Regions from separate parts of the Caldanaerobacter subterraneus subsp. tengcongensis MB4 genome, predicted to be linked through region 1. Evidence: riboswitches for the same ligand, from Rfam matches in the RefSeq annotation. Region 1 holds a riboswitch; each other region holds the start of a gene.

What was found. Region 1 has a riboswitch for S-adenosylmethionine ahead of TTE_RS10275 (homoserine dehydrogenase). Riboswitches for the same ligand answer to the same signal wherever they lie in the genome.
Region 2: it holds a riboswitch for S-adenosylmethionine, as region 1 does, so the genes downstream of both, metK (methionine adenosyltransferase) here and TTE_RS10275 (homoserine dehydrogenase) in region 1, are expected to answer to the same signal.
Region 3: it holds a riboswitch for S-adenosylmethionine, as region 1 does, so the genes downstream of both, TTE_RS08660 (methylenetetrahydrofolate reductase) here and TTE_RS10275 (homoserine dehydrogenase) in region 1, are expected to answer to the same signal.

What each region holds. Positions count from the first base shown of each region.
Region 1 covers NC_003869.1:2,072,768-2,080,773, forward strand. Annotated here, with positions in the region: partial or broken gene TTE_RS14575 (homoserine O-acetyltransferase) at 23-1,128, opposite strand; gene TTE_RS10270 (homocysteine synthase) at 1,141-2,424, opposite strand; gene TTE_RS10275 (homoserine dehydrogenase) at 2,450-3,730, opposite strand; SAM riboswitch class I at 3,806-3,915, opposite strand; gene rd (rubredoxin) at 4,053-4,211, shown strand; gene TTE_RS10285 (universal stress protein) at 4,311-5,453, shown strand; gene TTE_RS10290 (Na+/H+ antiporter NhaC family protein) at 5,475-6,863, shown strand; gene TTE_RS10295 (ferredoxin domain-containing protein) at 6,901-7,419, shown strand; gene TTE_RS10300 (YitT family protein) at 7,451-8,006, opposite strand, start outside.
Region 2 covers NC_003869.1:494,892-502,897, reverse strand. Annotated here, with positions in the region: gene TTE_RS02335 (SF1B family DNA helicase RecD2) at 1-1,113, opposite strand, end outside; gene metK (methionine adenosyltransferase) at 1,306-2,493, opposite strand; SAM riboswitch class I at 2,546-2,655, opposite strand; gene TTE_RS02325 (rubrerythrin family protein) at 2,751-3,254, opposite strand; tRNA gene TTE_RS02320 (tRNA-Tyr) at 3,381-3,466, opposite strand; tRNA gene TTE_RS02315 (tRNA-Val) at 3,488-3,563, opposite strand; tRNA gene TTE_RS02310 (tRNA-Pro) at 3,568-3,643, opposite strand; gene TTE_RS02305 (phosphodiester glycosidase family protein) at 3,872-6,235, shown strand; gene TTE_RS02300 (hypothetical protein) at 6,244-6,699, opposite strand; gene yyaC (spore protease YyaC) at 6,791-7,315, shown strand; gene TTE_RS02290 (Gmad2 immunoglobulin-like domain-containing protein) at 7,307-8,006, opposite strand, start outside.
Region 3 covers NC_003869.1:1,744,241-1,752,246, reverse strand. Annotated here, with positions in the region: gene TTE_RS08670 (glucose-6-phosphate isomerase) at 1-43, shown strand, start outside; gene glgP (alpha-glucan family phosphorylase) at 73-1,695, opposite strand; SAM riboswitch class I at 1,878-1,977, shown strand; gene TTE_RS08660 (methylenetetrahydrofolate reductase) at 2,041-2,946, shown strand; gene TTE_RS08655 (homocysteine S-methyltransferase family protein) at 2,960-5,371, shown strand; gene TTE_RS08650 (YbaK/EbsC family protein) at 5,390-5,851, shown strand; gene TTE_RS08645 (manganese catalase family protein) at 5,868-6,440, opposite strand; gene TTE_RS08640 (spore coat protein CotJB) at 6,453-6,710, opposite strand; gene TTE_RS08635 (spore coat associated protein CotJA) at 6,717-6,899, opposite strand; gene TTE_RS08630 (sodium ion-translocating decarboxylase subunit beta) at 6,967-8,006, opposite strand, start outside.

The sequences.
Region 1 (8,006 bases):
AGAGTTTCTCAGTCTACCTTTCCTATATACAGGCTGCCTCTTTTTTATCTTCTTCACTTTTTTCTATAAACTCAGAAATTATCGGCCCAATCTTGTCTATATCCACCAGAAAAGCGTCATGCCCCTGAATAGAAGAAATCTCTTCAAAGCTTCCTCTGCCCCCTACTGCATTTAGCTTCTTAATAAACTCAATCATATATTTTGAGGGAAAAATCATATCCGTATCTATCCCAATCATCAATACCTCTGCCTTAATTCTTTTTAAAGCAGCTTTCAAGCTCCCGTAGGGTTTTGTTATGTCGTGCTCATTCATAGCCCACAGGATGTAAAGATATGAGTTAGCATCAAAGCGGTTTATAAAGGAAATGCCGTGGTAATCCAGATAATTCTCTACCTCAAAATTCATTCCATTTTTTGCCCTTCCAAATCTCACGTCAAAAAGTTCACCGCTTTTATAAGTAATCATTCCCAGCATTCTAGCAGTGCTCAAACCTTTATGAGGTTTTTCAGGTTTATCGTAATAATCTCCTCCGTAAAAATGCGGGTCATTCAAAACAGATTGTATGCCAACGTAATTATAGGCTATGTTAAGAGGCGTTAACTTATAATCCGCAGCAATTACAACAGCTTTTTTAACAATATCTGGATATGTCACTGCCCATTCCAGTGCCTGCATTCCCCCCATAGACCCCCTATCACAACCTTTACTTCATCTATCCCTAGATAGTCCAAAAGCAATTTCTGCACTCTTACCATATCCCTTATATTAATTTTAGGAAACTTAAGCCCATACGGTTTTCCTGTAGAAGGATCTATAGATGAGGGTCCTGTTGTGCCATAGCAGCTTCCGAGAAAATTAGAACATATTACAAAGTATCTCTCTGTATCTATATACTTCCCCGGGCCAATCAAACCGTCCCACCAACCAGGATTGTTCTTCCCCGGATGCACTCCAGCTGCATGGGCACTGCCACTTAAAGCGTGTTCTACAAGTATTACATTGTCCTTTTTTTCATTCAATTGCCCGTAAGTTTCATACACAATTGTAAGCTCTTTAAAGCCATAACCGCTTTCCGTAGTAAAAACAGGATCCCCTTTTAAAGTAACTTTTTTCTCTTCTACTATCATTCCCATCCCCCCTTACTTTTGAGAACTGTAAAGTGCAAAATCCAGGTCTTCAAGAATATCCTCTATATCTTCAAGGCCAATAGAAAGCCTAATCATATCCTCAGTAACGCCTGAAGCCAATTGTTCTTCTTTTGAAAGCTGCTGATGGGTGGTGCTAGCAGGATGTATGACCAAAGACCTTACATCTCCTATATTTGCAAGATGGGTGAATAATCTTAAGTTCTCTATAAACTTTACCCCTGCCTCAAAGCCTCCTTTTATTCCAAAAGTCAAAACTCCACCCTGCCCTTTTGGAAGATATTTTTGAGCAAGCTCATAATAAGGGCTTGACTTAAGGCCAGGATAGTTTACCCAGCTCACAAGAGGATGAGAAGCCAGAAATTCTGCCACGCGAAGTGCATTATAACTATGCCTTTCCATTCTGAGTGCAAGTGTCTCAAGCCCTTGAACGAACAAGAAAGCGTTAAAAGGCGAAAGAGCCGCCCCCAAGTCTCTTAAAAGCTGCACTCTCGCTTTGACTATATAAGCCCTCTCTCCAAACTCTTTCACATACCTTATCCCGTGGTAAGAGGGGTCAGGTTCTGTAAGCTCTGGAAACTTGCCATTCGCCCAATTAAATTTTCCAGAGTCCACAATTACACCTCCGATAGAAGTACCATGCCCTCCTATAAACTTTGTGGTTGAGTGGACTACTATGTCTGCCCCAAATTCTATAGGCCTTGAAAGATATGGAGTTGCAAAAGTATTATCTACAATAAGGGGTATACCTGCATTGTGAGCAACTGATGCTATTTTTTCTATATCAGCCACATCAATTTTGGGATTGCCAATTGTCTCTACGTATAAAGCTTTGGTCTTCTCCGTTATTTTTTCTCTAAAATTTTCAGGGTCACTTGGATCTGCAAACTTCACATTTATACCAAATTTCTTAAGGGTAGAGGCAAAAAGGTTATAAGTCCCGCCGTAGAGATTCGTAGAAGCTACAATCTCATCTCCAGCCCCTGCAATATTTGTAACAGCTATAGTTATAGCAGCCTGCCCTGAAGCTACTGCCAGCGCTCCTACTCCCCCTTCTAATGCAGCCATTTTCCTTTCAAAAGCGTCTACAGTGGGATTCATCATCCTCGTGTAAATATATCCGTCTTCCTTTAGAGAAAATAAGTCTGCTGCATGCTGCGTGCTCTTAAAGGCAAAGGAGGTAGTTTGGTAGATTGGCAGCGCTACTGCACCAGTAGTAGGGTCAGGTTCCCATCCCTCATGAATTGCTATAGTAGAAAAACCGTATTTTCTCCTCATTCTTCCTCTCCTCTTTCCTAAATTTTTACATTACTTCTACCAAGTTTTCAAACTCGCTTCTCTCTTTTAAATTTTCTTCAGGCAAAACCTTAAAAACAGCCTCCAGTACAGCTACTTTTTCTAATTGCTCTTTTAACCCTTCCACTGTCCCGTTTACTTTCACTATAGCGGTAAAACCATTCCCACCAAATGATGACTTTTCAATAGATACCCAATTCCTTTTTATAAGCTTTAAAACCTCTTTTAAGCCACATACATTGTCTTTTTTGAGCTTCAGCCTTATATAAAAGGTATCAGTAAAACTTTCTTCTCTAAAATTGACTCCTGTAACTTCAGATTTACTGCCCAGTTTATAATTGATGAGTATATCTATCAAATCAGCAACTATTGCATCTCCAGTGGGAAGTTCTCCTGCCCCTCTTCCTATAAAGACATATTCCCCGAAGCTACTTCCCCTCAGTATTATTGCGTTATTGACCCCTTTCACTTTTGAAAGCAAACTATTTTCCGGAATTAAAGTAGGCTCCACTCCTGCCGAAATATAATTTTTAAATTTCTTTGCCCATGCAAAAAGTTTAAACTCATACCCCCATTCTTTTGCTCTTTCTACGTCTTCCTCTTTGATTTCCTCTATCCCCTTCCGAGGTATAATTTCTACCGGGACACTTACGCCAAAGACTCTTTTTACAAGTATGCCAAGCTTAAAAGTTGCGTCAAAGCCTTTCACATCGTAATCAGGGTTAGCCTCAGCATAGCCCAATTCCTGGGCTTCATTAAGAGCTTCCTTATAGCTTTTGCCTTCTCCCATCTTTGTTAGAATGTAATTAGTAGTCCCGTTTACAATGCCACCAATGAAATCCATCTCATCTGTAATTTTTAGCCTGTCTATCTGATGAAGTATAGGTATGGCTCCACCTACACTGGCTTCGCACCTTAAGTACACCCCTTTTTCTGCTGCAATGCTCCCAAGCTCTTCTCCGTACTTTGCGATAAGCTCTTTATTTGCCGTAATCACATGCTTGCCAGAGAGAAGTGCCTTTTTGACGTACTCATAAGCAGGAGAAATTCCGCCTATAGCCTCTATCACCACCTTTATCTCTTCATCCTCCAAAATCTCCCGAGGATCATTAGTCAAAAGCCCTGCTGCATCGACTTTTCTCTTTTTGTGCAAATCCTTCACAAGCACTTTCTTTATCTCCGGATAAAATCCCGTACTCTCCTTGATATATCTCCCTCTAGAATTAACTATTTTAAATACTCCTGTCCCAACAGTTCCAAGTCCCATCAACCCAATCTTTACCCTCATTTTGCACCTCCAGAAAAATTCTTAGGCCCTCTTCAATGAGAAGAGGGCCTAGTAATCACAATTACTCGGCCTCTCCTCTCATCTCTCAGGCTGGGTAACCCCAACCTGCAGGAATTGGCACCAAGCACTTACGTGCCGGTTGCCGGGTTTCATCGGGCCAGTCCCTCCACCACTCTTGATAAGAGGATTGAGCCATTTTATTAAATTTTATGCGTTGTAATCTATATTATCACTTTGAAATTTTAAAGTCAAGAAAAAATTTTCCCTTGCTTTTATTACTAATTTCTGTTATAATAAAGCAAAAGATTGAGGGGGAATTTTTATGGAGAAGTGGCAATGCACAGTATGCGGATACATATACGACCCTGAGAAAGGAGACCCATCACAGGGGATTCCACCAGGCACTCCTTTTGAAGAACTGCCAGATGATTGGGTTTGTCCGGACTGCGGGGCAGGAAAAGACCTGTTTGAAAAGATGTAGGGAGCAGTTGCTCCCTATTTTTGTTGATTTTTTGTGAAAATGTGATTATAATTTTATGCAGTTACTCTAAGTAAAATTCTTGGAGGGTGTTTATTCTTAATGAGTGGAGGTTATAGGAGGCTTACTCCTGAAGAAGCCTTGGAAATTGTAAAAAAAGAGCAAAGAGGAAAACTGAAAATATTCTTGGGATACGCTCCTGGCGTTGGAAAAACTTATGCTATGTTAAACGAAGGAAATAGGCGTCTCAAAAGGGGGCAGGATGTCGTAATAGGCTATGTAGAAACCCATGGAAGAAAGGACACAGAAGCTCAAATAGGAAATTTAGAAATAATACCTCGGAAAAAAATTGAATATCACGGTATGATATTGGAAGAAATGGACGTAGATGCTATAATAGCACGAAAACCCGAAGTAGTTCTAATTGACGAGCTAGCCCATACCAACGCTCCTGGTTCAAAACACAAAAAGAGGTATGAGGATGTCCAAGAAATTCTGGAACACGGAATAAACGTGCTCACTACCCTAAATATACAGCATATAGAAAGCTTAAACGATATAATTCAGCAGATCACAGGAATAGCAGTAAGAGAAACAGTACCTGACAGCATAATAGATAACGCAGATGAAATTGTAGCAGTAGATTTAACTCCAGATGCTCTGATAAACAGACTAAAAAGAGGGGATGTATACCCCTTAAGTAAACTGGATGAATGTCTTTCTAATTTTTTCAGAAAAGGCAATTTAAGTGCTTTAAGAGAATTAATGTTAAGACTCACCGCTGAAGAAGTAGACCTGGAGTTAGAAGAATACATGAAAGAGCACGGAATAGAGGATACATGGGAAACAAATGAGAAAATAATGGTATGCATAACGCCAAATCCTCTATCTAAAAAACTCATACGAAGAGGTGCAAGAAGGGCGAGAAGATTTAAGTGTGACTGGGTTGTCGTATACGTGGACTGCACTCATTTTTTGGCACCAAAACTTACTGAAAAAGACAAAGAAGTTTTAGAAAGTCATTTTATGCTCGCAAAGCAATTAGGTGCAGAAGTTTATACCTTAAGAGGAAAGAGCGTCTCCGATGAACTTTTGAAGTTTGCTAAAAAAATGCACATAACCCAAATAATAATCGGACACTCTCAGAGGTCATGGCTTCAGACCTTGTTTAGAGGCTCTACTGTAATAAAATTGATTAAAAAAGCTAAAAATATCGAGATACACGTAATTCCTTACACAAAATAAAAGCTCAAGGGGTAATGAAAAATGCAGAACAAATTTGGATTTTCCCTTTCAATTTTTCTGTTCACATTAATTCTCACCATGACAATGGTTCTATTTTTCCATAAACCACCTTATATTCCTCTTTTTATAAGCTATATGTTTACATTTTTTGCTTTATTAAAATACTTCTCCGCCAAGGAACTACTAAACATGTCCCTAAAAGGTGTAAAAAGAGGGATAAACGTGATGATAATACTGCTTCTTATAGGAGCACTAGTCGCACTCTGGAAGCAAAATGGAACACTTCCAGCCCTTATATACTACTTTTCCCGCTTTTTAAAGCCACATGGATTCCTTTTGACCTCTTTTGTCATCACCTCAACAATATCCATGATTCTGGGAACCGCTGTGGGAACAGCCAGCACCATTGGAATAGTAATAATTGGACTTGCTCATGCCTTTGGATACCCTCTCCCTGTAGTGGCTGGTGCTGTAATTTCGGGTTCTTTCATAGGAGACAGAACATCCCCTTTGGCAGGAAATGTAGCTCTTCTTTCCGATATGGGAGAAATACAGCAGTACAATGTATTAAAATCTCTGTTTAAAACGGCAATTCCTGTATTTACAATTACAGCTTTTTTGTACTACCTCTTTGACTATCATTTAAATTTTTCTGCCAAATATGACATTAGCAATCTCTTCACAATAATAGTACAGAGCTATCGATTAAGTGCAATATTATTCATCGCACCGCTCACAATAATAATATTGGCCCTTTTTAGAATCCCTACAAAGACAAATCTTGCAATTGCTGTATCAATTTCCTTCTTAAGTTCAATAATTTTGGGGTACTCTCCTCTTGACTCATTAAAAGTAATTCTTATAGGAAATACCTTTTATTCTCCCGAATTTAAGTCCATTTTTAGCGGTGGCGGAATGGTTTCAATCCTCCCAATGATAGGAGTAGTAACCTTTGCTACTGCTTTGGCAGGAATATTAGAAGATGCAGGAATAATAAAAAGTGTATTTCAAAGCATAGATAAAATTAAAAATTTCAAACTTGCCTATTTAATCACTATGCTTTTAAGTACTCTCATGGCAGTAATAACCTGCAACCAAGCTTTATCCGTAATTTTGCCCTCGCGAATAATGATAAACGTATATGAAAGATTAGAAATTGCAAGAGAAGAAATGGTAAGAGCCATAGCAGATTCTGGAATGATACTGGCGGGAATAATACCCTGGAATTTGGCAGCCATGCTACCTGCTGCAGTATTAGGAGTAAAAGTAACTGAATATTTGCCCTATGCATACCTAAACCTTTTATTTCCCCTCTTATCAATAGCTTTTGTTTTTGCAAAAGACGCAAATGAGTTGATAAAATTTTATCAAAAATTTGTTGAAAAGGGGAGAAATTTATTGCAAAATTAAATATGTAAAGTTTAAAAACAGGGGGGAATAAAAGGCTATGGTAGATGTAATAGAACTAGCTGCTCATTTAATGGCTTTATCAGCTCGAACAGCTCCTAAAGCCACAGGAAAAGATTTTATCAAAACAAAAGTTGTAACAGGAGACGATTTGATTCGACTTGCAGAAGACATGATAAAATACGGTGAAGAGACAGGTAAAAGAAATTTTGACAGGGACGGAAATAACGTAGCAAAATCCGGCGCTGTCCTGCTCATATCTTTAAGCAACGCACAAAAGGTAGGTTTAAACTGTGGAGCCTGCGGATACGATTTTTGCAACGACATGCCAGATTTTAGAAAAGGCGCGGAATTTGACGGTCCCATATGCGCCTGGAGGTTAATCGACCTTGGAATAGCAATAGGTTCTGCTGTAAAAACTGCAAGCATTTTAAATGTGGACAACAGAATCATGTACAGAATTGGGGTGAGCGCCAAAAGGCTTAAAATGATTGAAGGCGAAATTGTAGTGGGAATACCTCTTTCTGCTACAGGCAAAAACATATATTTCGACAGATAAAAATTCCCCTCTCGAAAAGGGGAATTTTTTCTCACATATTTTTGAACCCCTCACCCAACACCTCATGGGCAGTAGAGAGTATTACAAAAGCAGAGGGGTCAATGCTTTTTACCAAATTTCTCAGTGTAGTAACCTCTCTCCGGGTAACTACACAAAGCAGCACATTTTTCTCTTGCTTGGAATATCCTCCTCTCCCTTTAAGCTCTGTAACACCTCTTTCCATCTCCTCAAGTATAGACTTTGTGATTTCCTCATACTTGTCAGAAATTATTATGGCTATTCTTTCGTCCCCACTGCCTTCCTGGATTAGGTCAATTACTTTGATAGTGATAAACTCTGTAGCAAGAGCATACAAAGCTAGCTCAGGGCTAAAAACTATCCCTGCCATGGTAATTATTATAAAGTCTATGATGAGTAAGATTCTTCCTACGCTCAAAAAATGAATGTACTTGTGTAAAGTCATTGCCGCCATGTCAGTGCCACCAGTAGTAGCGCCATATTTTATGACAATGCCAAGTCCAACCCCCATTATTATTCCGCCGTAAACTGCTGCCAGCATTGTATCATGGGTCAAAGGCTTCAAAAAA
Region 2 (8,006 bases), 1.1 Mb from region 1:
TGTAGGAGCAGCAAGGGCCACTTTTTTATTGGCTTTTTCAAAAATCCTTATTATACAGTTTATAATCGTAGTCTTACCCGTGCCAGGTCCTCCTGTTATGACCACGACCGAATTCTTTATGGCTTCTTCTACCGCCAATTTTTGAGTTTTCTCTAAAACTATTCCTGCTTCTTTTTCAAAATCCCTTATTTCTTTTTGCACGTCTATTTTGAGGTCTTCGCACTGGGTCACTGTCATTGTAAAAAGCCTTTCTGCAGTATGAAGTTCTGCCACATAATAGGGGATGTAATAAACCCCTACTGTTTCGTCCTCAAACCTTTCTATGTGTATTTTTTCATTTTGAGCTAAAAGCACAAAAGCATCCTCCACTTCTTCTTCGCTTACCTCGAGGAGCTGGGCAGTTTCTTTTTTTAAGAGTTCTTTTGGCACATAGGTGTGCCCATTTGCAGCGTACTGCATTAAAACATACCTTGCCCCTGCAGAAATGCGGTATGTGGAATGCGGGTCAATGCCCAAGCTCTCCGCAATTTTGTCAGCAGTCTTAAATCCTATGCCGAATATGTCATCAGCAAGTCTGTAAGGATTTTGCTTGATGATTTCTATTGCATTATTCCCGTATTCTTTGTATATTTTTATAGCCATATGGCTAGAAATCCCGAATTGATGTAGAAACACCATTACTTCTTTTATTCCCTTCTGCATCTCATAAGCTTCACTTATTCTCTTTATCTTCTCATCGCTTAAACCTTTTATCTCCCTCAACCTGTGAGGCTCTGTCTCTATAACATGAAGAGAGTCAAGCCCAAATCTTTCTACAATCTTTCTCGCGGTGACAGGGCCAATCCCAGGTATCAGGCCTGATGCTAAAAAGCGCTCTATCCCTTCCAGGGTATTGGGAGAAAGAGTCTGGTAATTGATAACTCGTATCTGGTCTCCGTAATCAGGATGGACTACCCATTCCCCCTGCACCTTTATTCTCTCTCCCACCGTAACAAAGGGCATTACACCTACAGCAGTCACCATATCCCCTTCAATATCCAATTCCAGAACCGTATACCCGTTTTGCTCGTTTCTAAAGATTATCTCTTCTACTACACCCTCTATTTCTACCATGGCTTTTCCACCCGTTAAAGATATTTTACAACTTAATTTTAACCTATTTAGAGGAGGATATAAAGGGTTTAGGCCTTTTATTTTTGTCAAAACTAATGTATAATATATTTTAGCGGAGCGGTTTTAAAAATCTCTGGCGTTACAAAAAATATATAAAAAACGCCACAAGCCCGGGCAAAACCCGGGCTTTAACTATATTCCTGCTAATTTTCTCAATATATCTACTCTATCTGTTTTCTCCCACGGCAGGTCCAAGTCATGTCTTCCAAAGTGGCCATAAGCAGCAACCTGCCTATAAATAGGTCTTCTCAAATCCAAATCTCTTATTATGGCTGCAGGCCTTAAATCAAAAACTTTCTTTACAATTTCTGATATTTTTTCATCAGAAATTTTGCCTGTCCCAAATGTGTTTATCTCAACCTCCAGTGGTGTTGCCACACCTATTGCATACGCCACCTGTACTTCACATTTCTTAGCGAGACCTGCCGCTACGATGTTTTTAGCCACATACCTTGCCGCATAACTTGCTGACCTGTCAACTTTTGTTGGGTCTTTCCCTGAAAATGCGCCGCCTCCATGCCTTGCGTATCCACCATAGGTATCTACTATGATCTTTCTCCCTGTAAGGCCGCTATCTGCTTGGGGACCTCCTAGCACAAACCTGCCAGTAGGATTCACAAAAATTTTAGTGTTCTTGTCCATCATGTTTTCAGGAATAATCACATTTACCACATGTTCAATTATGTCTTTTTCTATCGTGTCATGGTCAACCTCAGGAGCATGCTGAGCTGAAACCACAACAGAGTCGACTCTGACAGGCCTGTCTTCCTCGTACTCTACTGTCACCTGAGTTTTTCCATCAGGTCTTAGATAGCTCAATGTGCCGTTTTTCCTGACCTCAGCCAATCTTCTGGCCAGCTTGTGAGCCAGCATTATGGGCATTGGCATGAGCTCTTCTGTCTCATCGCAGGCAAAGCCTATCATGAGGCCCTGGTCTCCAGCGCCAATTGCCTCGATTTCGGCATCTGTCAGCTCTCCTCTTCTTGCTTCTAAAGCCTTATTCACTCCCATGGCAATGTCTGGAGACTGCTCGTCAATGGAAGTGATTACAGCACAGGTGTCTGCGTCAAAGCCGTATTTTGCTCTGGTATAGCCTATATCCCTTATGACGTCTCTGGCTATCCTGGGAATGTCCACATAGCACTCTGTAGTAATTTCTCCCATTACCAGAACCAAGCCGGTAGTTACAGCTGTCTCACATGCCACGCGGGCGTAAGGGTCTTTTTTTAAAATTTCATCCAAAATGGCATCTGAAATCTGGTCACAGATCTTGTCAGGATGCCCTTCAGTGACTGACTCAGAAGTAAAGAGTCTACGCATCTTCTTCCCTCCTTAAGAGCAAAATAAAACCCCTTCTAAAAGAAGAGGCATACCCTCATCTTTCAGAAGAAAAAATCTTCTGAGAGAATTGGCACCTTATCCTTAAAAGGACAGGTTGCCGGGTTTCATCGGGCTCTTTCCCTCCACCTCTCTTGATAAGAGCGTGTTATTAAATTTTCTGCTGTCTACTATATCACACTTTACAAGGTATGTCAAATATTTTTGTAAAAACAAAAAAGCGCGCTAAAAAGCGCACTTTAAAAGGCTACAAATTTTTCTTTTGGCACCCCGCAGATAGGACATTTTTCTGGAAGCACGTCTACTGATGTATATCCACATACAGGGCATATGTACACTTTAGAAATTTTTAAGTCTTCCCCTTTTAATGCTGCTTCTTTTGCCTCAGCGTAAAGTTTTGCATGTATCTTTTCTGCTTCAATAGCATAATGAATGCTTTTTTTGGCTCCTGACTCCTGCTGAAGTTCTGCAACAGCGTTATACGCAGGATACATCTCCTCTACCTCAAAAGTCTCCCCTTCAATCGCTTTTTCTAAATTTTTTACTGTGTCCCCTACTTCGCCCAGGGTTTTATAGTGATTTGTGGCATGCACCAGTTCTGCATAGGAAATAGCCCTGAAAAGTTTGGCAATATTAGGCTTGCCTTCTTTTTCTGCCACATCAGCAAAAATTTGATACCTCATGTGAGCCTGGCTTTCTCCTGCGTAAGCATCCAGTAAGTTTTTCTTTGTCATCTCTCTCATAAAAATTCCCCCTTGCAAAAATTTATCATGAGAAAATTAGTTTCTAAAAAATATTATACTACTTTCTTTTTTGAAGTCAATAAGGTAAAATAAAAAAGACCTTAAAAAGGTCTCATAAATTAAAAATGGTGGAGGGAGATGGATTTGAACCATCGAAGGCATACGCCAGCAGATTTACAGTCTGCCCCCTTTGGCCGCTTGGGTATCCCTCCACGCTTTTATTTAGTTTGAAATGGTGGTCGCGATAGGACTCGAACCTATGACCCCCTGCTTGTAAGGCAGGTGCTCTCCCAGCTGAGCTACACGACCACACTGGTCGGGATGGGGGGACTTGAACCCCCGACCCCATGCTCCCAAAGCACGTGCGCTACCAGCTGCGCTACATCCCGACCGCAGTAGCAAGATAAATTATAATAAAAAAATTGAATTTAAACAACAGGTATAAAACCTTAAAAACAGCCATTTTCCTCGCTTATACTCTTTTATTCTCCCTCTTTTTAAAGAATGCGCCAAATTTAATTAAATCTTAATATTTGTGTAACACGACTGTAATATACCTGTGGTATAATTCACCTGTAGAAGAAAATATATTCAACAAAGGAGGAAGAAAATTGAAAATATTCTCAAGAAAGCTAATTTCTATCCTCATCATACTGCTGGTAATCGCATTTTCAGTGGAAAATGTAAAGGCAGCTTATACTGTCTTAGAATCAAAGGAACAGACACAAATAGTGACTAAAGGAGTCACTCACACAAACCTCCTTTATTTTACCCCTGAAGGATTTATCAATATAAACATTTTAAAAATTGACTTAAAAGACCCTTATCTGGACCTTTCTGTCATTTTTAGCCCCTCCGGCATAAAGGAAAGGATGCCTATAAGAGAAATGGCAAATTCTTATGGAGCTGTAGCAGCCATAAATGGTGACTTCTTTGATACAAAAACGGGATTTGTGATAGGTGCAACAGTCAAAGACGGAAATTTAATAACAGACCCTGCTTCAAACGGTAAAATGGCGACTTTCTATATTGACAAAACAGGCACACCCTATATAGATTACTGGACAAAGAAAATGTCAATAACTTTACCTGATGGAACCACTGTATTCCTCGCTGCGATAAATAAAATAAGCAGTACTTTTCAGTACACGGTAATGTACACAAGAGACTGGTATAGATTTTCTCCTGGTGCTAATGAAAATGTGCCGCAACTTGTAGAGGTAGTAGTAGACCAAAATGATACCGTAATAGAAGTTCGACAGGGACAGCCTTCCACTGAAATACCTGAAGGAGGATATGTTCTGGCTGCATCAGGGGATATAGGCAATCTCCTTCTTAGGCTAAGCCCAGGGGATAAAATTCAGAAGGATATAACTACCAATCCTCCTTTTGAAGATATAAAAATGGCTGTAAGCGGAGGGACAATACTGGTAAAAGGCGGGAAAATATACCCATTCACCCATGAAATAAAAGGATATGCTGCCAGAACAGCTATTGGGTATACAAAAGATAAAAGGTATGTGCTTATGGTGACAGTGGACGGTCCTCCTTACAGAGGAATGACTCAAGAAGAGCTAGCAAGTCTTATGCTTTCATTAGGAGCCTACGATGCTCTAAACCTCGATGGGGGCGGTTCCACTCAGATGGCAGTAAGACCTTTGGGGGAAACAGAAGCTGTACTTTACAATTATTCTCCTAATTCTTATGAAAGAAAAGTGCCCAACGGGGTAGCCGTCTTTAGCACTGCTCCTAAGGGAAATCTATATGGACTTAAATTAGAAGTCGAAGATAATAAAGTGTTTAAAGGATTGCACAGAAGTATAAAGGTAAAAGGATACGATGAAAACTACAACCCTATTCCGGTAGAACTTCATGAGGTCGAATTTTCTGTAACTGGAGTTGAAGGAAGGTTCGAGGGAAATTATTTCATTCCTTTAAGCACAGGTGAAGGCACTATTGTGGCAAGAGTAGGTGAGGTAACCTCAACCATTAAAATTGCCGTTTTAGAAAATCCTGCAGTATTAGAATTTAAGCCTTCTGAGATAGTGTTAGACAAAAACAAAAAAATTGGTATAAAACTTTTTGGAAAAGATGTAAAAGGATATAGAGCTTTAATAGACCCAATTGATATTGAATGGCAAATTTACAATAACGTAGGTACTATAGACAATAACGGAACATTTACATCTGCTAATTTTGACTCAAGTGGTGCAATCGTAGCAAAAGTCCTTGATAAAACTGCGCTGCTTCCTGTTAAAGCAGGAAAAGGGTCGGAGTTTGATTATTCTAACCTAGTCCCTCAGACTGACTTCACTCAATTTGACCCAGACAATAAAGAAGTTGCTGTCAATAATACTTCAGATTCATTTAAATTTATGATTTTTGGAGACACGAAGTACAACACTCTTCTAAAGCTTCAAATCTCCTTAAAAGCCGTAGATACCGCTAATAAGGAATATCCATTGGCAATTTTTGTAGGAGATATAAATGAAAGGGCTCTTGCTAATTTGAAAACAAGGTACATCGCCGTAGGAGATAAATATCAAAGATATGAATACGGAAACTCCACCTTTATAGTATTAAACAATAGAAACGGCACTTTTGTAAAGCCAGATCCAAACCAGTGGACATGGTTTAAAGACCAGCTTAATAACATACAAGGAGACAACCTCTTTATACTTTTGTCTAAACCAATTTGGGGAAATGAGGGCTTGAAGGATAATAAAGAAGCGTCTTTGTTCGAAGAAACATTAAAAGAATTTCACAAAAAAACTGGGAAAAATGTTTGGGTCATATCAAACAGCAGCAAGAAATTTTACACTTCTTTAGAGGAGGGAATAAGGTACGTGGAAACCTATGGAACAAATGTATCGGGCAATAACAACGACATATACAATGATTTTGGATTCGTTTCAGTGATGGTGAACGGAAAAGATATAAAATACCAATTTAAAAGAGTAGTAAATCCCCCTTCAAATTAGAAGGGGGATTAGTACTTATCTACCAGTTCCAATATGTACTTTATTTCTTCAGGCGTCAGCCTTTCTCTTAAAATTGCCAGTATCTTTTCATTCCCTTTTCCATCTATCCCTTTTTCAACTAGCTTTATTATCTCTTCCACCCTATCATTTCCTAACTTTTTTAAAATTTCTTCTACTCTCTCCCTCTGCCCATCATCTAACATTTTTTCAATTTCTGCTATTTTTTCATTGACTTTTAGCCTTTTGTTTTTCTCTCTAATCTCTTTTTTCATGAGTTCTATTTCTTCTTTTTCCCTGTCCTCTTGGGGCACTAAAAATTTAACTTCACTTTGCGATAAAATCCCCGTCTTTTCAGGAATTATGGTATTTTGTTCTTTCAAAGAAGTTTTAAACATAAATATTGTAGTAGCAGCAATTAAAACCGCCACAGAAATTGCTGTCAAAAACTTTTTGTATCCTTTCATCAGAAATACCTCCTAAAGTTTGATAGCCACATTTCTATTATTCCTTTGAAAATTAGTTTTAATTCAGATTATCGGGCAAAGGGGGATCTTAATGGAAGAGCTGAGACTAAGGTATAATGAAGAAAAAGCTTCCTTTCAAATAGCTAATTTTTTAAGCCGTCATCTGCTCCCCGAAACAGTCTTTTTGTGCATTGGAACAGACAGATTTATAACTGACTCCCTGGGCCCTATAGTGGGAAACCTCATCTCTGGGTCCTTACCGCCTATTTACTACGTGTACGGGACCTTGAAAAATCCTGTACACGCTATAAATTTAGAAGAAAATTTAAGGTACATAAAAAAGAAGCATCCTTACAGCAAAATAATTGCTGTGGATGCCTCTTTAGGAGAAGAAGAAAATATAGGCAAAATATCTATAAAGAAATCTCCAATACATCCTGGCAAAGGCGTAGGGAAAATCCTACCTCCGGTCGGAGACCTCTCAATAGTAGGAATAGTAGATAGTTTCCACGCAAAAGATTTAAATTCAATAAGGCTCGGATTTATTTACGAAATTGCAGAAACAATAGCCAATGGAATACTGATTGCTTCATATTCAAAAAGCCTATCATTTTAATCTCAAAGGAATAGATACAAGGTTCTGGATAGACCCATCCTGAGGGCTTATAGAAAATACCTGTAGAAGGCCATTTCTAGGCTCTTTTAAAGGCTTATAGGAAACTATGGCTTCAAAATCTCCCCACGATGGGGCAGAATTACTAGCCTGAACAAAAGTTTCATTCAATACATTGCCGCTGTTGTCAATAAGCCTTATGTTGACTCCGCCTTCAAAAACCCTCGCCTTTCCTATCACTTTAAAAGGACTTGACACCGCTTCATTTCTAGCAGGAGATAATACCTTTATATTAGGTTCATAAGGAATTAAGCTGGGGTCAGAAACTATTATCGCCCTGGCTTCTTTGTCTTTGGTCAGTATTATGCCAAGCTCATCCCCCACTTTAATCCTATTTAAACTTATATCTTTCTCCGCATATTTAACCCCTGAATCAGGGGTATAGCTTACTTTTGCTAAAAAGTGGATTATAGCGTGTGGAAGTACTTTTATCTCTGGTCCCACTTCGTTTTTTAAATCTCGAGCGTCCTGATACTCTCTTTCAATAGTGATTACTCTCGCTTCATAATCTATGGCTTTAACTTTACCGTATATGAAGGTCTCGCCCTTTGTAGGGTCTGTATCTGGAATTGGAGTAAATAAAGGGGTAACTTTGTGTATAAGCCATATATAGTTGCTGCCCTTTCCAAAAGGC
Region 3 (8,006 bases), 330 kb from region 1:
TGAAAAAGAAAGGGAAGAACTAGAAAGGAGATTAAGAGGATAGTAAAAAGTCCGGGCATTCACCCGGACTTTTTATTTGGTATACATGAGGTCATAATATTCTTGAAGCATTCTGTTTGCAGAAAAGGCTTCAAAAGTAGTTCTTATACTTTCTTTCATCATTTCTTCCCATTTTTTCTTATCGTTGTAGTAGGTGGGTACTACTTTATTGAGAAGCACATCATATAGAGCTTCTGCATCGTGCTTGTCAAGTTCCTCAAAGTTGTCTGATTCAAACCCATCTCCGAATTGCCAACCATTTACTCCATCAATGCAGGCTTCTGGCCACCAGCCATCGAGGATGCTCAAATTTAAAACGCCGTTCATTGCAGCCTTCATGCCCGATGTACCGCTTGCCTCAAGAGGCCTTCTTGGGTTGTTAAGCCATACGTCTGCGCCGCGAGTGAGCATTTTCCCGATCGTCATATCATAGTCTTCCAAAAATACTACACTTTCAGGGTATTTCTTTGTCATCTTAACAATTCTTGCGACAATTTCTTTGCCCACGTCGTCCAATGGATGGCCTTTTCCTGAAAAGACAATTTGTATTTTTCTGTCTCTCAAATATTCACCGATGGCCTTTTCATTTGTGAAGATAAGGTCGCTTCTTTTATAAGGAGCAGCTCTTCTTGAAAAACCTATAAGGAGTTTGTCTGCGTCTAGTTTCACTCCTGTCTTTTTATATACAAAATCTATTAACTCTTTTTTCAAAAGGTTGTGGGTTTCCAAAAGACCTGTTCCTTTTTTGTAAGCTTCTGTTATCCTCTTGTCCACCCACGTACCTCTATGAATTCCGTTGGTTATAGAAATGATGGGGGCTTTGTTCTCTATATGTTGCCACATTTTGTTAGCAGTTTGGCCATGCAATTTTGATACACCGTTTGCAATTTTAGAAAGTCTTAGTCCTGCTACAGTCATGTTAAAAGGTACCCCACCTATTTGAGCCAACTGTTCTATAGTAAGCCCGTTGTTTGCTCCCATGTACATTAAAAGTTCCAAGTCGTGAGATTCGTTTCCTTCTTTTACAGGGGTGTGAGTTGTAAAAACTATTTCTTTGCGGGTGGCTTCCCAAGCCTCTTCAAAAGACATCCCTTGATTTTCCATTTTTTCTCTTATAAGCTCAATACCAGCCAGAACTGCATGCCCTTCGTTGAAGTGGTAGATGTCAACATCAATTCCTAAGGCTCTTAAAGCTCTTACACCGCCAATTCCTAGCACAATCTCCTGCGCAACCCTTTCCTCACCAAACCATCCGTAAAGCTGGCCTGTTATCCATCTGTCGCCGTTTTCAGGAATGTCTGTGTCTAAGAGGTATAAAGGGGCATTGTCAAAACTATCCACTAGCCAGACTTTGCAGTAGACATCTTTATTTCTTATCTTTACTTTGACCTTTACCCCTGTGTCTTTTAAAAAGTCGTAATTGCGGGTATAATTGCGGTATGCATCGTAAGGATAGCCGTCTTCACCGATATGCTGTTCAGTGTAACCCTGTTTCCAAAGTATTCCTATCCCTACGACTGGAAGACCCATTTCCTTTGCGGCTTTAAGGTAATCCCCTGCTAGAATGCCTAAACCTCCAGCGTAAAGCTTGAAGTTAGATTCAAGGCCGTATTCCATGCAGAAATAAGCTACTCTTGGCAGTTTTTTGTTTTCCATATTAATCCTCCTTATTTGCAACAGTAGTTAACTATATTATAATATTAAACCTCTGGTTATGCAAGTGTTTGCACAAAAAAGAAATGGAGGAGCGGATGAAATTGAAAATTTTCTATTGACATAAAAGTAAAAAGGTAGTATGATAAAGAGTAAATAATTTTAACAATTTAATACTTTAAAATCTCTTATCAAGAGAGGTGGAGGGACTGGCCCGATGAAACCCGGCAACCAGCCTTAGGGCATGGTGCCAATTCCTGCAGCGGTTTCGCTGAAAGATGAGAGATTCTTGTAGTCTCTTCTTTTAGCGAAGGGACTTTTTTATTTTTAAAAAAGGAGGGGCATTAAATGTTGAAAAATGAAAAGCTGTGTAATAAACTTAAAGAAAAGAAATTTGTAATAACTGTGGAAATTTCTCCCCCCAAAGGGATAGATGTAACTAAAACTATCGAGGAAGCTCGAAAACTTAAAGGTGTGGCAGATGCTCTCAATATAACTGATTCACCGATGGCAAATATGAGGATGAGCCCCATAGCCTTGGCGCATATACTTCAGGACCACCTTAACATTGAAACTATTTTTCATCTAACCTGCAGAGATAGAAATCTCATAGGGCTTCAATCAGAGCTTTTAGGAGCTTACGCCCTGGGGGTTAGAAATATACTAGCTTTAACCGGTGATAATCCTTCTTTGGGAGATACACCCCAAGCGAGGGGAGTCTACGATGTAGATTCTGTAGGCCTTTTGAAGATTATAAAAGCTTTGAATTCAGGTTTTGATTACAATGGGAATAAGCTCGATTATCCTACTTCTTTCTGTGCAGGAACTACTGCCAATCCGAATGACTTGAGGGATGAGGCCATAGAAAAGCTGCATGTGAAAGTAGAAGCAGGAGCTGAATTTATACAGACCCAACCGGTGTATGATGAGGAGATTCTTTTTAAGTTTTTGGACAAAGTAAAAGATCTGAAAGTACCTGTCCTTGTGGGAATACTGCCTTTAAAAAGCTATAAAATGGCTTTAAGATTGATGGAGAAAGTGCCAGGGATTGAAATACCAGAAAAAGTTATAAAAAGGCTCCAACATGGCGGAAAAGAGGAAGGAATAAACTTATCCGCCGAGTTTATAAAGAACATAAAAAGTGAAGTTGCGGGGATTCACATAATGCCCATGGGAAGTGTAGACTTTGTTTTTGATATAATCTCTAAAGTGGAAGGAATAGCTATAAGTGCTAAAAAGGCTGAGACGAAGTAATGGGGGGATGAAAGTGGTAGATATTTTTAAAGAATGTGAAAATAGGGTTGTCGTTTTTGACGGTGCTATGGGGACACAGCTTCAGGAAAGGGGACTTAAAGCCGGGGAATGCCCTGAGTATATAAACTTAAAAATGCCTGAGGTGGTTTTTGACATACACAAAGCCTATATTGAGGCTGGAGCCGAAGTCATAGAGACTAATACTTTTGGGGCAAACAGAATAAAACTTGCAAAATACGGACTTGAGGACAAAGTAGAAGAGATTGTAACGAAAGGGGTGGAAATAGCGAGAAAGGCGGCGGGAGATCGTCCAGTAGCCCTCTCTGTTGGCCCAACAGGTGAACTTCTTGCTCCATTTGGAGATATGACTTTTGATGAGGCTTATGAGGTTTTCAAGGAAGTGGTAGTAGCCGCTGAAAAAGCAGGAGCAGACATTGTGATCATAGAAACCATGTCAGATATGTTGGAGGCAAAAGCTGCAATTTTAGCAGCTAAGGAAAACACCAATATGAAGGTCATATGTACCATGACTTTTCAGGAAGACGGACGAACACTTATGGGTTCGGACCCTGTGACGGTAGTAGTAAGTCTACAGGGTTTGGGACTTGATGCAATAGGAGTTAACTGTTCTACAGGGCCGGATAAAATGGTAAAAGTTGTTGAAAAGATGGCTCAAGTGGCGCGTATTCCCATAATTGCTCAGCCGAATGCCGGTATGCCTGTCATAAGGGACGGGAAAACAGTTTACGATTTAAAACCTGAGGAATTTGCCAGTTTCTTTCCACAACTTGTTGAAAAAGGCGCTTGTATAGTAGGAGGTTGTTGCGGTACTACTCCATACTATATAAAACTGGTAAAAAAGGCTGTAGAAAATTTAAAGCCTAAAAAGCTGGAAAATAAATTTACAGCTCTGTCTTCAAATACCCGCACAGTTTTTATAGGCAAAGAATACCCTTTAAGGGTGATAGGAGAGAGGATTAATCCTACAGGAAAGAAAAAATTAAGCGGAGCTCTTTTGTCAGGAGATGTCAATTTAGCTGTTGAGGAAGCTTTGAAGCAGCAAAAGTGCGGGGCCGAAATATTAGATGTCAATGTAGGGGTGCCTGGGATAGAGGAAGAGGAAATGTTGCCAAAGGTAGCGTTTGAAGTTGAAAAGGCGGTGGATTTGCCTTTGCAGTTAGATAGTACCAATGTAAAAGCTATAGAGAAAGCGATAAGAATTTTAAGAGGAAGGCCTATAATAAATTCTGTTAATGCAAAGGAAGAGAGCTTAAAAGAAGTATTGCCAATAGTTAAAAAGTACGGAGCATGTGTAGTTGGGCTTACAGTGGGGGATAAGGGATTGCCAAAGGACAGACATGAGAGGGTTGAAAATGCCAGAAAAATACTGAAGAAAGCAGAAGAGTACGGAATTCCTAAGGAAGATGTGATAATAGACCCCGTGGTGCTTACTGTTTCCTCAGAACAAGGAGCAGCAATTGAAACATTAGAAGCGATGAAAATAATATCAGAGGAATTGGGTGTAAACACGGTTGTAGGGCTAAGCAATATATCTTTTGGTCTGCCTGAAAGAAAGCTCATAAATTCGACTTTCTTGGCCATGGCAGCTTCACACGGGCTTACTGCGGCTATTGTAAATCCCTGCGATGAATCCTTGATGGACACTTTGAGGGCTTCTATGGTTTTGCTTAACAAAGATAAAGGAAGTGAAAATTATTTAAAAGTGTATGGGCAAAGGGTAAAGCCGAAAGAAGAAGTCATAAAAAGACATGAGGAAGATTTTAGCAAAAAGCTGTATGATCAGATTTTAGAAGGGAAAAAGTCGGGAGTTGAAGAAATAGTAATGGCACTCCTTGAGGATAACCCTCCCCTTTCACTAGTGGATGAAATTATAATACCTGCGCTTAAAGAAGTAGGGGACAGGTATGAAAAAGGTATATACTTTTTGCCACAGCTTTTGAGTTCTGCGGAGGTCGTGCAGAGTGCTTTTAAATTGATAAAGGAAAAGCTTCCAAAAGGCACTGCTTCAAAAGGGAAAATAATTTTAGCAACAGTGGAGGGAGATGTACACGATATAGGGAAAAACATAGTTAAGGTTTTGTTAGAGAATTACGGGTATGAGGTAATTGACCTTGGCAAAGACGTAAAAGGCGAGGTAATAGTGGAGGAAGTGAAAAAGACAGGTGCTCCTCTGGTAGGGTTGAGTGCTCTTATGACTACTACTCTTTTTAATATGGAAAAAATTATTAAAATGCTTAAAGAGAATACTGAAGCGAAAGTGATGGTTGGTGGAGCAGTTTTAACAGAAGAGTACGCTTTTAAAATAGGAGCGGATTACTACGGTAAGACCGCACAGGATGCTGTAAAAATTGCTGATAAATTTTTCTTAAAGAACGCTTTGGTTTGTAAGACCTGCAGTTTTTAAAATACGCATATTGAGGTGATGAAATTGTCAGTAGAGGCGGTTAGAGATTTTTTTAGGTCAAGAGGGATAAATTTGGAGGTAAAAATTTTTGAAGATACCAGCACTGTAGAAAAAGCAGCAGAATCTTTAGGTGTTACTCCCGGTGAAATAGCAAAGTCTATGCTTTTTAAGTTGAAAGATAAATACATTATGGTAGTGACAGCCGGTGACAAAAGGATAGATAACAAAAAATTCAAAGAAACCTTTAAAGCTAAGGCGAAAATGGCTTCGCCAGAAGAGGTGCTTGAAGTGACGGGGCATCCTGTTGGAGGAGTTTGTCCATATGGGCTGAAAAATCCTGTTGAGGTGTATTATGATATTTCATTAAAAGAATATGAAATTGTGTATCCTGCTGCAGGCGATGTAAATGCAGCTGTAGAAGTAAAAGTAGAAGATTTAGATAAAATTGTAGAAGGAGAATGGGTAGATGTATGTCAGTGACATACATCTACCTTCTTTAAAAGTATCTTTTGCTCTGGAGGTATTCTTGAATGTGCACCAATGTTTCTCCGAATCTTTGAAAATGCACTATTTCTCTTTCTCTTAGAAAGCGCAAAGTGTCTTTTACACAAGGGTCATCTGTCAAATTTATCAAGTGTTCATAAGTGGAACGGGCTTTTTCTTCTGCTGCCATATCTTCGTGAAGGTCTGCTATGGGGTCTCCTTTTGCCTGTATATAGGCGGCGCTCCAGAGCATACCTGTAGTGTCTACATAAAACGGCGTTCTATCGTGTTCAACGTAGTACTCACCTAATCCTTCTCTTTTTAGTACTTCTGCAGGGACTCCTTTTAAAAGCTTGAAAACAAGTGTAGCTATTATTTCAAGGTGAGCCAACTCTTCTGTGGCGATGTCGGTGAGAATTGCTTTTGACCTTCCGGTTGGCATTACAAACCTTTGGGTTTGGTACCTTAAAGCAGCAGCTAGTTCTCCGTCAGGACCTCCGTACTGGGCTATGAGGTATTTTGCCATTTTTATATCTGGTTTGCAGACTTTAGCGGGGTATTGGAGCTTTTTTTCATATACCCACATCCTTTTTCCTCCTTAATACTCTATTTCCCAGGGCCAGGGATCTTCTACCCATTTCCATGGATATTGACTTTGGCAGTGGCCAAAGACCATTAGTGGACCGTAATATTGAGAGTACTGCTGTTTTAGCATGGCGAGCTGCCCGGAGTAATAATTGTAATCTTGAAGAGCTTTTTGGTCTTCTGGATGCGTGTCAAGATATAGATTTAAGTCTTGGCAGGCAAACTCTAACTCCATGATTTTTTTAAGAAGGTCTAATTGATTGGCGTCCATTTCATTTCACCTCATTTTTTCTCCTACATACGGAAAATCTAACTCAGGAAATACAGTTCCTTTTTTTAAGGCTTCTTCTGGAGGATAAATTGAAACATATTTTTGAATTGGAACATATGCCTGCGCCAGTTTTATAGACGGGCTCTGTTCTGATAAGAAGCTTTTTGGGTAATATATCTGATTGTACATTTGTTACCCCCCAAAATATATTCTTACTAGTATATTATTCGTTGATATGTCTTTTAGTGATAAAAATCTAGTGAACACCTAAAAGCACAAGCATAATTCCGCCAGCTATTGCCGTCCCAAAAACCCCTGCCAAGTTTGGACCCATAGCGTGCATTATTAGGAAATTGTAAGGATTTTCCTTTATAGCCACTGAATGAGATACCCTTGCGGCTATTGGTACAGAAGCTATTCCTGCAGAGCCTATGAGAGGATTTATTTTGCCCCCAGAGAGTTTATTTAAAAGTTTTGCACCCAGAATTCCTCCTGCAGTGCCAGTCATAAAGGCAACTAGTCCAAGAGAAAGGATTTCAAGCGTCTTTAGAGTGAGGAAGGTGTCTGCTCTCATGGTGGAACCTATTGATACTCCCAGAAGAATGGTTATAACGTTCATAAATTCGCCACTTGCCGTTTTTGCAAGCCTGTCAACAACTCCCGATTCTTTTAAAAGGTTTCCCAGCATGAACATGGTAATAAGAGGGGCTATGGGAGGAAGTAGCAGGTCTATCAGAATGGTTATAAATATGGGGAAAATGATTTTTTCTGTTTTTGACACAGGGCGAAGCTGTTTCATCATTATCTGCCTTTCTTTTTTTGTGGTGAGAAGTTTCATTATAGGTGGTTGTATTAAAGGCATTAAAGCCATGTAGGAGTATGCGGCTACTGAGATTTGCGCCATAAGGTGCGGTGCTAGTTTTTGTGTTACATAGATTGCCATTGGGCCGTCTGCTCCTCCAATTATCCCTATTGCGCCCGCTTCAAATATGCTAAAACCTAAGAGTTTTGCCCCAATTAAAGCGATAAATATTCCAATGTGAGCAAAAGCCCCGAGTATCATTATGCTGGGGTTTGCAATCATAGGTCCAAAATCTGTCATTGCTCCTACTCCCAAAAATATGAGAGGAGGATAGATAACCTTTTCAACCCCAAGGTAAAAAAAGTGTATGAGTCCTCCAGGGTCCAATAAACCTGTTTCAGGTATATTAGCTACTATGCTGCCAAACCCTATAGGAAGTAGCAAAAAGGGTTCATACTTTTTTGCGATTGCCAAATATATCAAAATTATTCCTA